DNA from 3 places in the Bacillus arachidis genome. Region 1 is predicted to be linked to each of the others. Evidence: riboswitches for the same ligand, from Rfam matches in the RefSeq annotation. Region 1 holds a riboswitch; each other region holds the start of a gene.
What was found. Region 1 has a riboswitch for lysine ahead of QRY57_RS10250 (aspartate kinase). Riboswitches for the same ligand answer to the same signal wherever they lie in the genome.

Region 1 (5,831 bases):
CTTGAAAACTAAAATGATAGTGCTGAGAGCGTGGGTCATTTGTTATGTCAGCTATTAATCTTCTGGTAAATTCAACAATATTTACTTCCTCTTTTTTTAAAGGAATCTGTGAATCTTGAAGACGGAAAGAGAGATTTAAGTCTTCAATTAATTCTTTCATATGATTTCCTTTTTGCTGAATTTCTTGCAAGAAATTCTCTTTTTCTTCTTGGCTCCAAGTATGATCTGGCGATAGCATAAGTGCACTGTATCCTGTAATATAGGTAAGCGGCGTTTTGAGATCATGAGAGATTCCTGCCATCCATTCCCGTTTCATTTTCTCAAGTTGTTCCCGTTCATTCTCTATTTCTCGTAATCTATTTGTTAAATGTTCTATATTTAGAAAGACGTCTTTATATAAGCGATAAGGTCCTTTTAACTTCCCTGTTTTTTTCTTGTACATTTGTTTTGTACTTTCTGGTATCACATAAGAACCTTCTGCTAGTTGGTTAATCCAAGAAATCATTCGAAATAAAGGTTTGCCGATATGCCATCCATACAAAATAGCGCCCAAAATAAGAGTACATACAAAGAGGCAAAAAACAATAAGAGCTTCCGTGTCTTTGTTATCTTTGTTTATTCCGATAAGAGGTAGTATGCCTTCCATAAAAATGGCCATAAAAATACCCATAAAAAAAGTACCGATACATAAACTACGAATAAAATGAAAGCCTAGCCTGAAACCAATTTTCATTTTTGTTGCTCCTTAGTATGCGGGATAAATTTATAGCCAATTCCTCTCAAATTTACAATGTATATAGGGGATTTAGGATCTGCTTCTATTTTTTTACGTAATTTGGAAATATGCATTACTACTGTTTTATCATCACCTATGGAAGTCAGTCCCCATACTTGTTCGTACAATTGTTCAGCAGTAAAAATTCGATTTGGATGTGTGCATAAGAATGTAAGTAATTCTAGTTCTTTAGCAGTGCAATGGACAGATTCACCGTTTACTGTTATCAGTCCCTCGCTTGGATATAGAGAAAAGGATTCAAAATGTAGGTTCAAATTTTCTTCATGGCGATGTTCTTGTATCATATTTTGTCTACGTAATTGGACATTGATTCGGGCAGCAACTTCTAAAGGATTAAATGGTTTTGTTATGTAATCATCCCCGCCAATTCCTAGTCCTGTTAATTTATCTAAATCGCTAGAGCGGGCTGTTACAAATAAAATAGGAGTATTTGTGTAATTGCGGATTTGTCTACATAGTTCAAATCCGTCTATATCGGGTAGCATCACATCGAGTAAGATGATATCAAATGGACGGCCTTTAATGAGGTTCAACGTTTCGGCTCCATTTATAGCTGTTGTTATATGCGTGAAGTTTTCTTTCTTTAGTGTAAGTACTAACATATCTAATATGCCTTGTTCATCATCAACTAAAAGGATTTTTTCTGTTCTCATTATGGATCCACCTTTACATGTTTTTCGAATCTGTTAGAAAGATATTTGGAAAATATTTCACATGTAATAGTGTAACATAATACTATTTTGCTAGATGAAAAAATAACAACAAAGAAATATTCCTTGTTGTTATTTTGATAATCAAATTAATTCATTTGTACCATAGGTGCAATTTTTGCCATAAATGATTGATGAAGTGCTTCTACACCATCTACTAAATTAAGGCGATCAATGACAACAGATACTTTAATTTCAGATGTACTTACCATTTTAATATGAATATTTTCATTCTTTAATGTAGAGAACATACTAGCAGCAACACCTGGATTAGATACCATACCAGATCCAACAATTGATACTTTAGCTAGATGATTTTCATATTCTACAGACTCATAGTGAAGTGCTTCTTGATTTTGTTCTAATACTTCTAATGTTTCTCGTAAGTCATTTGAGTGAATTGAGAAAGACAAATGAACAGTACCTTCATTTGTAATACTTTGAATAATAATATCAACATTAATATGGGCTTTAGCTAATGTAGAGAAAACAGTTGAAAGCGATCCTTGTTCTAATCCTTTAATTGTTACGCGTGTAATATTATCTTCAAATGCAATACCCTTAACGATCGATTGTTGTTCCATGTTACATTCTCCCCTTACAATTGTTCCGTTTTCTTGTTCCATACTTGAACGAACTTCTAAAATTACATTATGATTTTTTGCGAATTCAACAGCACGTGGGTGTAGTACACCAGCGCCGAGATTTGCGAGTTCTAACATTTCATCATAAGAAATTTCATCTAATTTATATGCGTCTTTTACAACTCGTGGATCAGTCGTGTATACACCTGTTACGTCTGTGTAAATGTCGCATTTTTTCGCTTTCAGCGCCGTTGCTAATGCAACAGCAGTTGTATCAGAACCACCGCGGCCAAGTGTTGTAATTTCGTTTTCTTCGCTTCGTCCTTGAAAACCAGCGACAATTACAATTGTTCCTTCTTGTAGATGTGATTGAATACGTTCTGTATTAATATCAGTAATCCGTGCGCTACTATGCACAGATTCTGTAGTAATACCAGCTTGCCAACCAGTTAGTGAAATAGCGTCGTACCCTTTTGCTTGCAGTGCAATTGTTAATAAAGAAATGGTAACTTGTTCACCAGTTGTTAAAAGCATATCCATTTCACGTTTACTCGGATTTTCGGTAATAGCGGTAGCAAGTGTAACGAGTTCATCTGTACTTTTTCCCATTGCAGAGACAACTGTAACAACACCGTGTCCTCGTTCATATTCTTCAATAATTAAATTTGCTACATGTTGAATGCGCTGAATACTTCCAACAGAAGTACCACCGAATTTTTGAACAATCGTTTCCATTACAAATTCCTTCTTTCATCCATTTTTATTAATTGATCAGGAAAGGTGTAAAAACATATAAAAGAGATGTATAAGTCCCTAAATATTCCTGTAGTTACCGGAAAGAAAAACAAAAAAACACCATCTCAAATAAGTGAGGATGGTGCTGTTACAGGAAAAGGGAAACAGAAAAAGGAGCTAATAAAAAAACCGCCAAAAAAGAATATCATATAAAGCATGATATCTCTTTTTTGTAGATAGCTCTTCATATATACACGTCTGTATATATGACAGTTCTGTTTCTATTCGAAAACAGCCCCAATTGATAAATGCAGAGAAACTTATCAATTTCGGCAATACTTCCTTTCTTCTAAACTCATTGACATCTCTGTGTCTCCTCTAGAATACTTATAAGCACTGCAACCTCTATCTCACGTTTTGGGCGAGAGTGTTTGGTTTATGAAGTTATTTGGTAACATTTGTTTTATAATAATTAAAATATTTTAGGAAATCAAGTGCTTTAATAATATTTTGAAAATTAAGTATATTCATTTTCGGTTATATGGTTTATGTATACTGGCATAATTGAATTGTTCGGTGTAAGTAGATGATTAGAAATATGTTGGAAACTATTGGGAGGTAAGGGGTGATAGTGGTTCTATATAGTTGTTTTATTGCCCCTATATCAATTATACAGTGTAGTTCTGTATAGTATATTTTATGAATTGAATTTAGTATAAATCGAAATATTAGTAGTTTACATATCTAAAGACTTAATTATTAGAAAAAAGAGAAAATTAAATGTATAATAAAAGGAAAAAGAAGGAAGATGTTTAAAGGAAGGGGATACATATGCAAGGAGAGGTGCAAACAGAAAATAAGGGGAGTTATGTAAGTAATTTATTGTTGCCTGTTACAAAATCACGCCATTTTACTTTCTTATGGATCGGGCAACTTCTTTCCGTTCTAGGAAGTTCTATTACAATGGTAATTCTTCCAGTAGTCGTATATACATTGACTGGATCAACAGTTGTTATGGGAACGACGATGGCTATGTATATGCTACCGAATATTCTTGTCTTACCGTTTTCGGGGTTAATCGTTGATCGTATAAATCGAGTTAAGCTAATGTTATTTACCGATATTGTTCGATGCATATTGATGATAACCCTTGCGGTGCTTATGTTTACAGATACTTTAACAATCACGATTTTATATGTGCTAGTGGCAATATATGGACTAATGGATGGGTTATTTCAACCGGCATATGCAGCAGTGAGAGCAAGGGTCTTTGTACCGGAAATTCGGAATGCGGCTAACGCATTAACACAAATGAGTAATCAAGGTGTTCGTTTAATAGGTCCAGCGCTTGGTGGTCTTATTGTTTCGGTTGCATCAGCGGGAATTGGGTTTGGTTTAGATGCATTGACTTATTTGTTGTCTTTTATTTGTTTATTGTTTTTAAAAGATGTAACAGCTAAAAAAGTACAGGAACAAACAAATCAAAAAATGAATTTCAAAAAAGATTTTACAGAAGGGATTGTTGTATTAAAAAGCCATCCATGGCTTTGGATTACAATTTTAGCATTTTCATTTATTAATATTTGCCACGCAGGAATTATCGTTGTATTAATCCCTTGGCTATTTAATGTACATCATCAGTTTGAACCGTTTGTCTATGGGATTGGAATGGCATGTTCTGGAGCGGGGGCTGTTGTGGCAGCTCTTATTTTTGGCGGGAGACAGAGGTGGCATAAACGAGGATTGCTTGCCTATGGGGGTGTCCTCATTAGCGGGATGTCACTTTTACTAATGTCTTTCGTTTCATGGGCGCCAGGATTAGTAGGGTTAATGGCATTAGAAGGGTTTGGGATTATGATTTTCGGTTTAATATGGGAAACGAGTTTGCAAGAACTTGTACCAGAAGAAGCATTCGGAAGGGTAGCAAGTCTGGATATGTTAGGGTCTTTTGCATTATTACCGTTAGGGTATGTAGTTGTCGGTTGGGTGGCGAATATAATTGGTGGTACGGTGACGATTACGATTTTAGCTATTGCAGCAATTGTCGTAGTGGTAATCGCACTACTTGTTCCGAGTATTCGTCAATTTGATTAATTTACGTTTACAAAAAATAAGTAAGCTCTGCCAAGCGGCAGAGCTTATTCTTCATGGAATACAAATGTTTGTGTAAATTGCTTTTCTGCTTTTTCTGGGTGACCGTTATAACTAAATTGATTTTCCTCCCAGCTAATCACTACGTCAAATGAGTTAGCGTCTTCATATAATGGGAATTTCATTTTTGTAAAACTAGTTTGGCTATATGACACGCTCATATCAGATTTGTTGAAAGGCTTGAAAGCAGCTTTTGATTTTGGGTTATTGTGACGTATTTCAACTGATACGTTAGATACGTCTTTTCCGACATTCTTTACAAGTAAGCTGTATGTATGAAACGTATCTTCTTTTGACTGAAGTGCTTGAGGATTCTTAGCCTTATCAACTTCAATATACCACTGCTTAGATTTTGATGTAACAGGGAGTTCTACAAAAGTGAAGGCACTTGTTTGAAGTGGAACTGCAAAACATATGAAAGTAAGTAAGAATAATATTTTTCTTTTCATGTATCATTCTCCAATTCGGTATAGCTGATTGTTTTGATTTTGTTAGCATTTGCTACTTGGAAAGGAGTTATGCACGCATATTTGATTGAACAATTATAGAAAAGTGGTGTTGCATTCTTTTTTCGTTTGTGAATGGAAATGTATATATCAGCGCCCAAAAGATTGTGTAGAATTTTTTTGCACAGTCTTTTAGTATTTAAACGTTTTAAAGAATATGAAATGAATTGGTTACATTTTAAAAATTTGAAGGGGATTCATGGGTTAGTAAAAGAAGAAAGGTTTTAATGAATAAAGGTTAGAAAGTAAGTTTAATTAGAGAAAAACATTCCGCAGCTGCACTAGTGGAATGTTTTTCTGTTTTTATATCAAGTAAATACTAGCTTAAAGTTCTTTCGAAAATATGCTT
Region 2 (5,831 bases), 850 kb from region 1:
AATGTTTCGTTTGATTTGCTGATTTTCAAAAAAATAAACCTCTGTACCTGACCAAACAAAAACCCAACACACAATGCTTAATACTCCTGCAATATAGGCATGATTGCTTGAAAGCTTCAAGAATATCACCCCAATAATAATACCAATCACAAACAAAACAATAGCCTTTTTGACATTTCTAGCATATGTATATTCCTCTTCGTTCAAAAGGTTAGAAAAAGTGTTAAATGTGGCAGTCTTCAATGACTTTTCATCAAAATCATTCTGACCTGAAAAAAATATTTCTACTTCTTTTCTTTTGCCACTGTGTAGCTTTGACAAAATAAAATCTTCAAGGTCAGAGCTTAGGTGAACATCATCTGAGCTATAATATCTTGAAAACGGAGTATCAGTTTCACCTAAATAGATATTTATACTTAATTCATCTTTCATGTTAACCCTCCTTTAAATCTAATTTACTAGTTGAAAGTCAACCTTTTATCAGTATGGTCAAGATAGCAACAATTCTTACGAAAACAGCGTTGTAAAAAGAGAAAGTCAATTCAAAAGTACCTGTAAGCCGTACTTATGCAAAAGAATTAAAGAAGCTGTTTCGTATTTAACAAGCAGCTTTTGGTATTTCATCCTTCTTTTTCTGTAATGCAAGCGCTTACGTAATTACTTACATCCTATACAATAAAGCCATCAAATAGAAAGAGGTGGCAAAAATGAGTGCAAAAAAAGTATACGATTTTTTAACACATTGTATTTTTATTACATTATGGTAACTCCTAAAATAAATATTTGATTCCATAATATATAAATGTAAAAATTGTAACTATCTTCTTTTAAAAATTTTATTTGAAGAACACGAGCCGAAAAAGAACTCATCTTCTAATGAGTTCTTTTTTTCGTTTATATAAAATAAAATGAAGCAGATATTTTATTGTGTCTATAGGTTCTATAAACAATTTTATCGAGGGGAACTGTTTTGGCTAGGACCGAAACAGGAGAATCCCCCACCTCAGGCGCGTGTAGAGGTAGGTGGGGTAGTTCAATAAATTGAAGATACATCATCCTAGGTACATATCTTCTAGAGTTAGTTTTGCTATTTAATTGTTGAGAATAAAAAACAGAAAGTGTAGCTGCTTTAGCTACACTTTCTGTTTTTTCATTCAGAATACACAATCATTCATTTAAATTTCCGATGAAGAAATTCGTTTTTTTGTTTTTGGTACGATAATAAATTTAATAAAAAATATGCTGACTATAACAGTTGAAAGGATAGGTAAAAACTGCTGTAGTGAAGCGAATATAATAATAGAAAATACCGCTAGCTGAACGACTGCTAATGAAAATAAAAGAATAAGAAATTGACGTACCCTCTCTTCAGATGCAATCGGATATAATGCCACAATAGTATTTCCCGAAAAATATTTCCACAAGGAACGCAGTTGCATCGAGGTCATATATAAGAGACAACAAGTAATAGCGCCTTTTACAAATATATTTGGTACGAAATATAAAATAAAAGAACCAATGGCAGTTAATCGAATGTATATTCCAAAATAATCATTTGCACGTAAGAATGATAAAGTGTTCAAATATAAAAAAGTAGATTGGTTTTTATGTAATATAGGTTCTATCCAATTTGTTAGCCATTTTCTTTTCTTTACTTGTTTTTTTAGCTGCGGAACATCAGTGAAAAAGCTTGCAAATTGGTAAAAGTGCATGTCCATTTTTTCTTCTTGTTCAATGATATACTCCCAGTTAATTCGTTTTGTTGGTTGTTTTACTGTATAAATAAGTATAAAGGCTGGAAGCAAGAGAACAGCACCGAATAGAACGACTGATACGGACTGAAAGAGCATATAAAGAATCAGTGCGTTACAAGTGAATCGAATGATGAACCAGATTTGGCTGTTATATTGATCACGCCATATCCAATTGATATACAGGTTCCAACCTTTTATTAACATTAAAATGAAAAAGATCGTACATAAGAATGGAACAGGTGTCTGTAATGTTTGTATTGCCAGCGGTGTAATGATTAGAAACGTAAATAGTAATGGGAAAAGCTGTATGGCGTAATTATAGAAAAGAGATTGTTTGAAATAAGGTGTTAATTTCTCTTCAAGTGCCAGTAAATAGACAGCGTCAGGCTTTTGGATAAAAGTACGGATCTTACATCTCGTTATAACGATTGTAAGTACAGTTGTGATGAGTAATAATGAGATTCCTTTAGAAGGAGCTGTTTTTAAAAACTTGGCGTAATAATAAGCACCGATACACGAGATAAAGATGAAGCTATACAATAAACCACTAATCATCCGGAAAAAATACATTATGCTGTTTTGAAGATGTTTTTGAAAGCGATCGCTCCATAGCGTTTCAATTGACATGTTTTTCACCTCTATCATCTATTATAAAGGTTTCTTTCTTGTACCAAAATAAAAACGAACAAATTGCTTTAAGCAACTTGTTCGTTTTTATTTCTTTTTTGATCACGATTCATTAATGGATAAAAGGCGAAACCAATTACAAATAAGCCAATTCCAAGAAGGAATGTTTTTATATCTGAGGATCCCGTTTTAATAACCCATAGTGCATAGCAAAGGGCAATGAATGCGACAATACCATCTATAATTCGTGAGCTCATTTCATTTTTATACGTTTCACCAGTTACAACAAGTTTTAATTGGAAGATCGGTGAAACGAGATAAGGGATTAAGTAGGCTAAGGTTGAGACAGTAATAACGAATGTATAGGCCTCAGCAATTGTCCCTGATAATGTTGAGAATAAGAATACTTGTGACATAATGTTTGTTAATCGTAATGAGTAAATAGGACTCCCTTTTTTATTTGTTTTTGCAAAGAAGGAAGGGAAGAACCCCTCTTTTGCCGCTTGATACGGTACTTCTGAGCTTAATAAAATCCAGCCTAAGATAGAGCCGAATAGGGAAGTAAGGGCAAGTAGTGCCATTAATTTCCCACCGCCATGACCCATTGCAGCATTTAATGCATCAGCTAATGGACGTTCAGAAGTTTGTAGTTTATCAATGTGAAGAACACCCATTGTTAAAATTGTAATTCCTAAATAAATGGCAACAGTTATTAATAAGCCAGCTACAGTAGCATGTTTTACCGTTTTTGGCGATTTCGCACGGTTTGATAAAAGAACGGCCGATTCAATACCGATAAATGCCCAAAGTGTTGTAAGGGCAGCTAAATTTACTTGTGAAAGTAGTCCATGTGACACGCCTTCTTTATCAATCATTGGTGTGTACCATTGTCCAAATTTAGAAGCTTGAAATGCAAACAAAGTAACAACGATAAATAGAAGGAATCCAGTCACCTTTGTTGTTGTTGCTAGGAAGTTTAATTTCCCGGCTCCGTTTACACCGTTTGTTAAAATCATATGTGTTCCCCATAGTAAGCAAGAACAGATGCAGAATGTAATCAGTTTTCCAACTTCCACATCGAAAGAGCCGATTGAAAATAAGATACGTGTATCTTTCATAATAGGGAAGAAGAGTGATAAATAACCTGCAAAAGATGTAATAATAGCAACATTACTTGCCCAGTTTGCGACCCAGTAGCCCCAAACTATGCTGAAACCAGCCATTTTTTTCTTTTTTGGTGATGAGAATAAAGCATATGCATGACTTTGTGGTCCTGTTGTTAAATCAGGACGACGAATTGCCAAATTACCGAAAACAAGAGCTAGCATTAAAACACCAAATCCTGTTGTTAACCAAGCTAATGTAACACCGAGTGGGCTTGCTGTTTGTGCTAATGTACTAGGCACCATGAAAATACCAGCGCCAACCATATTGCCGACAACAAATGCTGTCAGTACCCAAAAGCCCCATTTTTTTTGTTGCATAAAAGAATACCTCCCAAGTTAGTATAACCAAGTCAAGCGAGGAGATATGTATGTCTTCCAAAAAGGAAGTAAGGTAAGCTTCATACAAAACAAAAAAAGCACGTGTCATTGTCGCTACGTGCTTTCTATCTTATAGGAAACCCACGACATACCTCTCGATAGCTCTCCACAAACAAATTGTTTGTGACAGTTCTGCATTTATTAAATAGCAGACCCAGCAAGAATGCACAGTGGGCATGTCTTACTTCGGCAACCATTCCTTTCCCATTCATTCATCGATGCCACTACATCTCCTGAAATGATACTCTTAATGATTGCAACCTCTACCTCACCGAGATACGAATGAGGATTTATGTATTAAATTAACATAATCAAGGGTAACAAATGTATTTTTATACGTCAATGGATATGGTAATAGTCAGACTATAGCGAACAATTTGTTAGTAAAAGAAGAGAGCATTTTTTAGAAAAAAAGTTCGGTTAATTTATGTGTTAAACTATTGAAGCGTAATAGTGAAATCGTGTTTCGGAAAAAGAATTACATAGTAATTAGTAAATGGAGGTACGGTATGACGTTAATTTGTTTAGAAGGTGCCAGTGGTATTGGTAAAACGACGACGTGTAAAAGGATTGCGGAGTTGTACAATGCTTATGTGATTCCAGAAGTAAATTTCTTATTTCAGCGCCCTAATCCTGAACCGGAAAATTGGTATCTCGAAAGGCAAGTTGAAAGATGGCAACTCGCACAAGAAAAATTAAAATCGTATGATGTAGTTTTATTTGATGGAGATATCTTTCAGCCCATTTGGTATAACTGGATTTATGAGGGGGAGTTTCCACAAACTTTACCGTTTTTGAAAGAGTTTTATGTAAATCAAATGAAACGGAAACAGATAGGATTTCCGGGTGTCTACATTCATCTTTCTACAAGTGAAACAGAATTAAGAAAAAGGAAAGAAAATGATACGACCCAAAGACGAAGTAACTTTGAAAAACATCTAAGGCTTATAGAACCACAAAAGCAGTATTTTCAATATATGAATACTGTTTCTCCTAATGTAGTCCATTTTGTAGATGCAGTGAGTATTGAAGAAAATACAAAAAGTATTTTTGATATTTTGTCTCGCTTGAATCTAGAAAAACAACATAATTACTCTGTATCTTTATTAGAGAATGTAATGGATTGGGTAATGAGTAGTAACCCTAAAGCATATGAGATAAGTGAATAGGGAATGAAAGAATATATATCCGACTTGATTTTCCAACATAGATGTATCCATTTTAACTGAGAAGTCCATCTTCTCTAAATGAAGTGAAGGGGGGGATTTCAATTTCAAGCACTTAAGTCGTGGCTATGAAAATAAAAGGTAATCTCCACTCGCTTTCTCCTTTTGTTCTCGCTTGGCATGGGGGCAAAAAGGCACTGACGATTCTATCCATGGCCGGACGCTCTCTTCCTAACTAAAAAGAATGGCTTTTCAATTTGTATTTATATAAAAAAGAAGCTAATCTACAGCCGTAGATTAGCTTCTAACAGGATTTGTCCTCCTAAAATAGCAACTTGTAAGAGTGAGTATATGGTGATTGTGGGGGGGATATTTTTTAAATAAAATATTTATGGGGATGGTTTCTTATATGATTTTTATTTTGCATGCTCTTTCTGAAAGGGGTTTACCTTATTTGTAAGTGGAATATAGGGTTATCATAATATTATTGATAGATAATTTTTTTCGAGTATTGAAAAGGGAGTATATATCTTTCATTTTTTGTGATAAAAGTTTGTTTGGTAAAATAATGAAAAAAATAATTGACAGAAAAGTTACTCAAGTTATAAAATTAAAAATGGAAAATAAAACAAGGAGGTGTGTGTAATGATTGTAATGGTAAATATGACTGGCTTAGCTGTATTACGTGGTGGAAAACATTCATATCATTACGCAACCCGTACGGAAAGATAGTGCTTTTT
Region 3 (5,831 bases), 270 kb from region 1:
ATGGAGTAATTTCTTTTCCATTTATTTTTTTGTTGATAACAAAATTTTGTGTGGATTCCATTGAAATTAAAATGACGTTCTTTCCTTTTGCAGCCCCGAATAAATTTTTATCAACTTGTTTATCTTTTGAATTCACATAGTTTTTAATTTCAGAAAAACCGTCTCCACTTGCAAATACACGCTCTGCAGAAGATTTAGACTGAAGTGTAATGTCAAATAGGTGATACGTGTATAAACCTAGATTTTTCACAACAGTTTGACGATCAAAAGAGTGTGAAAATAACTGTGGCTTATGAATGACAGAAACAATAACTTGCAATGCTAATAGAGCTGTTACACCACTAAAAAAGGTTCGTTTTTCAGAGCGGGACAGTGGTGTGTTATCACAAAAGTTCGGGAACTTACGTGAAATAAAAATTAAGATCATCGCATCTGCAAATAGAAGTAATGTTTTGTACGTAAATAGTTCTTTAATACTTGTTCCTAAATCAGCCATGTTATTTGTTTGGAATAGAACAGGAAATGTGACAAAGTCATTATAAAATCCATAAAACATTGCATTTCCAAATAAAATAAATGACAGCAAAAAGCTTATTCCAATAATAATTCGATTTCGATATTTTGATGCTAATAAAGCTAGACCAAAAAATAAAAGCAATGAAGCAATTGGATTAAACAAAAGCATCATTTCTTCGAAGAAGCTATCAATTTTAATATCGAAGGCTAGCTTGTACACAATATATGTTTTGATCCATAATAAAACGACTGCAACAAGTGCAAATCGTAATTTTGGGAACAAATGTTGTAACATAATATACTCCTCTCCTATACTTATGACAGTTATAGTGATTGTACCTTACTGAATAGAAGTTTCACTATATATACGAACAGCCCTATATGATTATGATTATTATACTATGTGTACTATTATACGAGAACAAAGCGGATTGTGGATGATTTTTGTAATAATCGAGTAGAAAAAGAGAAGTGGGAGAAAATAAAATGAAACTTTAATTCATGGATGCTGATCCATTGATTAAAATAATGGGATGAAAACGTTGCGTAAGGATATGGAGGTTGTAATGAAAAAGTTACTTTGTTTAGCGTTATGTAGTGTTTTTATATTATTTTCTTCTCCAGCAGCGATTGCGGCACAATATGATGTACCTTTAATGGAGGATGCACTCTATTCTGTATTGTTTCCAAAAATAAATGCTGCGATTGAAAAGAATTATGGAAAACTAAAGCCATATGATTGTCCCAAAATCGTGAGTTTAAAAAAAATTTATAGTGGTACATATGTATTTCAAGCTGTAATTGAAGTGACAAAATATGAAGTTAAAAGGGGAAAGGTGCTTCCGCCATTTGAAAAAATAAGAATTACGTTTGATAATGATGAGGGAGAATGGACTGTGAAAAAAATAGATATAAAGCGCTTGCCGAATGATACGAAATTAAATTGTAAAAAATTAATGTAAAAAATTGTTTGACAAATAAATTATTCGTTTGGTATTGTTAATACCAATATAAGCTGTTTGAAAATTAAATAGTATTACCTCATCTACTCTCAAAGGTAGAGGCCGCGATAGGAAAGAGTAAGCTATGGGAGATTTAGTGGAATCTGTGATCATAGATTGAAAGGGACTATTGCCGAAATATAAGATTGACCACATCATTCATATATTGGGACTACATTGAATAAATGTAGTACTGTCATAAAATTTTATTTTATGGAGAGCTATTTGGAGATGTTGATGCGGTTTCTTATTTGAGAAGATAACAACTCGTTTATTTTTTCATGATATATGATTCCTAATAAGAAACGCGTGTGAACATTGTTCCGCGCGTTTTTTGTTTATCCAAAAGCGTGCTGCAATGAATAGAAGACTGGGGTTATAAGTTGTAGAGGGAATAAGGGAGGAATTCAAATGTATTTACACGGCACAAGCCGAATCAATGAGCAAGGACACTTAGAAATTGGAGGATGCGATACAACGCAACTAGCTAAACAATATGGAACACCACTTTATGTATACGATGAGGCTTCTATTCGTGAAAAATGTCACGCGTTTCATCGTGCTTTCCAGGAAAGTGGATTCTCTTATCAAGTAGCGTATGCAAGTAAAGCGTTCTTGTGCATGGAGATGTGCCGAGTAGCTCGTGAAGAAAATATGTCGTTAGATGTTGTTTCTGGCGGTGAATTGTATACTGCTCTGCAGGCGGGCTTTCCTGCATCGCGCATTCATTTTCATGGTAATAATAAGACGGAAGAAGAAATCATAATGGCACTACAAGCAGATATTGGATGCTTTGTAGTAGACAATTTCTTTGAAATGGAAGTATTACATGATTTAGCACAGCAGTATGGAAAAATTGTAAATATATTAATTCGAGTTACACCTGGGGTAGAGGCACATACGCATGAATATATTACAACAGGGCAAGATGATTCGAAATTTGGTTTTGGGGTTTCTACTGGCCAGGCAATGCAGGCAATTCAAATAGCGTTAGGAAAATCAAATTATAATGTGTTAGGCATTCATTCGCATATTGGGTCACAAATTTTTGAAACAGCAGGATTTGTTCGGGCGATTGAAGTATTGTATAACTTTTTAGAAGAAATAAGAGAACAGACTGGTTATGTTGTAACGGTGTTAAACGTCGGTGGAGGTTTTGGGATTCGATATACGGAAGCTGATACACCACTTACACTTGAAACATATGTGCATGCTGTCACTGATGCAGTGAGAGAACAATTTACACGAAATAATTATCCCCTTCCTGAAATATGGATTGAACCAGGTCGTAGTATCGTTGGGGATACGGGAACAACAATTTATACAGTAGGAGCTGTAAAAAATATTCCTGGTATTCGTAAATATGTGTCAGTCGATGGTGGAATGACAGATAATTTAAGACCAGCTTTATATGGAGCGCGTTATGAGGCGATGTTAGCAAATCGAGGGAAAGCAGCGGCTGAAGAAGTTGTTTCGATTGCTGGAAAGTGTTGTGAGAGTGGGGATATGCTTATTTGGGATATAGAATTGCCGCAAGTTGCTCCAGGAGATCTGTTAGCAATTTCTTGTACAGGAGCATATGGATATTCTATGGCGAACAATTATAATCGCATTCGTAGACCAGCTGTAGTATTTGCAAAAGATGGAGCGTCGCAAGTTGTTGTTGAACGTGAAACATATGAAAATATAATTGGGAACGATCGCATACACATAAAAGAGCTTGTGTAATCAATAAGAAGGAGTTGCTTAGACTGAGCAACTCCTTTAAAAAAGAAAAAATATAAAATATATCGGAAAACTAGGATTGAAAAAAATCAGAATTATGATAAAATACAGATACAAAGCTTATCAAGAGAAGCGGAGGGAACTGGCCCTACGAAGCTCAGCAACCTGCTTATGAAAGCAAGGTGCTAAGTCCAGCAAAATGGCATCCATTTTGAAAGATAAGGTAAAATATATTACCGAACAGTCTTTTCGAAATGGAAAAGATTTTTTTTATGAATAAAAAGGGGGGCTGTTCGTGGGAGTACGTGGACATTTTGACGAAGTAGCTGAGAAAATTCAAACGATGCTTGCAGGTATGAAATATGGTTCCATTACAATTGTTGTGCAAGATGGAAAAGTGATTCAGCTTGAGAAAAGTGAAAAAGTACGCTTAAAGTAAAAAGCGCTGACTAGAAAAACTAGAGGCGGTTTTAATCTATTTTATTAGGTTAAAACCGTCTTTTTGTGTTATAGGGGGAAATAACATGCTGACGTATGAAACGTGGAAAGAGGATTTCGTTTCTTTTTCTGAGGAAGATGAAACGAAGGGAGCATTACAAGTATTAGAATGGGCTTATAAACATTATGAGGATGATATTGTATACGCATGTAGCTTTGGTGTAGAGGGGATGGTGTTACTACATCTTATAAATCAAGTAAATCCATCTGCAAACGTTGTATTTTTGGATACAAACGTTCATTTTCAAGAAACATACGATTTAATTAAGCGAGTGCGCGAAAGGTTTCCAAATCTCAAAATTACTGAAAAACAACCCTCGCTAACGCTTGAAGAGCAAGCAAAGGAGCATGGGGATAATCTGTGGGAGCATAATCCCAATCTTTGTTGTAAATTAAGAAAAGTTTTACCGCTGGAAGAGTCTTTATCAAGTGGGAAATCTTGGATATCAGGACTAAGAAGGGAACAATCTGAAACACGTAAACATACAAGATTTATCAATCAAGATCATCGCTTTCAATCTATTAAAATTTGTCCACTCATTCATTGGACGTGGAAGGAAGTGTGGCGTTACGTATTTAAGCATCATTTACCGTATAATCCGCTGCACGACGTTGGGTATCCAAGTATAGGTTGTGAAAAATGTACATTGCCTATTGGAGAAGGAGCAGATTCCAGGGACGGACGATGGGCTGGAAAGTCGAAAACGGAATGTGGCCTTCATTATCAATAAGAATTTAAGCACTTTTAAATATATGTGAAAGAGGCGGACAGGAAAATGAGTAAAACAAACATATTAGTAAATCGCTTTGATGAATCCTATGAAATCAAGGGAGTTACAAAAGAAATTGAATTAGACCAAATGGCTTTAAGTGATTTAGAGCTTCTTGCAGTAGGTGGTTATAGCCCCCTTACAGGATTTTTAGGGAAAGAGGATTATCAATCTGTAATAGAAACAATGCGCCTAGTAAACGGGAGTGTATGGAGTATCCCTATCACACTACCAATAACGGAAGCAAAGGCGAAGCAATTAAAAATTGGTGAAGAGGTTCGTCTTGTCAAAGAGGGAATCACGTATGGTTCCATTCAAATAGAAGATATTTTTACACCGGATAAAGAGCAAGAAGCGTTGCTTGTCTATAAAACCACTGATATTGCCCATCCAGGTGTGAAAAAATTATATGATAGACCGAATATTTATGTTGGAGGAACAATCACGCTTGTAAAGCGTTTTAAAAATGATAAGTTTGCTTCTTATCACTTAGATCCAAGCGAAACTCGTGCAGAATTTAAAAAGCGAGGTTGGAAAACGGTAGTAGGTTTTCAAACAAGAAACCCTGTCCACCGTGCACATGAGTATATTCAAAAGTCTGCACTGGAAATTGTAGACGGCTTATTTTTGAATCCGCTTGTTGGTGAAACGAAATCAGATGATATTCCAGCTGATGTGCGTATGGAAAGTTATGAAGTGCTGTTGAAAAATTATTATCCGAGTGATCGTGTCTTTTTAAGTGTTTTTCCAGCGGCAATGCGTTATGCGGGACCACGTGAAGCGATATTTCATGCGCTAGTTAGAAAAAACTTTGGCTGTACACACTTTATTGTCGGACGTGATCATGCGGGGGTAGGTAATTATTATGGCACGTACGAAGCGCAAGAGATTTTTGCGAACTTTACAGTAGATGAGATAGGGATTACACCACTCTTTTTTGAACATAGTTTTTACTGTACCAAATGTGAAGCGATGGCTTCTACGAAAACGTGTCCACATAGTAAAGATGACCATGTTATTTTATCTGGTACAAAAGTACGAGAGATGTTACGAAATAGAGAAATTCCGCCAAGTACATTTAGCCGTAAAGAGGTGATAGAAATATTAATTCGTGGTTTGCAAAAAGAAGTCGTTACAAAATAAGGAGAGAGTAAGATGGGAAGAAATATTACTTGGCATACAGCATCTGTTTCAAAAAAAGAAAGACGGAAGAAAAGTGATCACCACAGTTTTGTGCTCTGGTTCACTGGATTATCAGCTTCTGGAAAATCAACAGTAGCCAATGTGGTTGCTAGGAAGTTGTTCGAAAGAAATATAGGGA

Region 2: linked by a shared signal. The riboswitch ahead of QRY57_RS06060 (amino acid permease) and the one ahead of QRY57_RS10250 (aspartate kinase) in region 1 are both predicted to bind lysine.
Region 3: linked by a shared signal. The riboswitch ahead of lysA (diaminopimelate decarboxylase) and the one ahead of QRY57_RS10250 (aspartate kinase) in region 1 are both predicted to bind lysine.

What each region holds. Positions count from the first base shown of each region.
Region 1 covers NZ_CP127376.1:1,711,254-1,717,084, forward strand. The annotation lists gene QRY57_RS10240 (sensor histidine kinase) at 1-733, opposite strand, end outside; gene QRY57_RS10245 (response regulator transcription factor) at 730-1,449, opposite strand; gene QRY57_RS10250 (aspartate kinase) at 1,596-2,825, opposite strand; lysine riboswitch at 3,055-3,241, opposite strand; gene QRY57_RS10255 (MFS transporter) at 3,657-4,919, shown strand; gene QRY57_RS10260 (YozF family protein) at 4,964-5,425, opposite strand; gene QRY57_RS10265 (SMI1/KNR4 family protein) at 5,807-5,831, opposite strand, start outside.
Region 2 covers NZ_CP127376.1:857,719-863,549, forward strand. The annotation lists gene QRY57_RS06050 (hypothetical protein) at 1-432, opposite strand, end outside; gene QRY57_RS06055 (ABC transporter permease) at 1,176-2,381, opposite strand; gene QRY57_RS06060 (amino acid permease) at 2,450-3,865, opposite strand; lysine riboswitch at 4,017-4,199, opposite strand; gene QRY57_RS06065 (AAA family ATPase) at 4,435-5,094, shown strand.
Region 3 covers NZ_CP127376.1:1,441,435-1,447,265, forward strand. The annotation lists gene QRY57_RS08850 (LTA synthase family protein) at 1-811, opposite strand, end outside; gene QRY57_RS08855 (DUF3888 domain-containing protein) at 1,083-1,478, shown strand; lysine riboswitch at 1,567-1,749, shown strand; gene lysA (diaminopimelate decarboxylase) at 1,929-3,245, shown strand; SAM riboswitch class I at 3,360-3,467, shown strand; gene QRY57_RS08865 (YezD family protein) at 3,538-3,681, shown strand; gene QRY57_RS08870 (phosphoadenylyl-sulfate reductase) at 3,767-4,471, shown strand; gene sat (sulfate adenylyltransferase) at 4,517-5,653, shown strand; gene cysC (adenylyl-sulfate kinase) at 5,666-5,831, shown strand, end outside.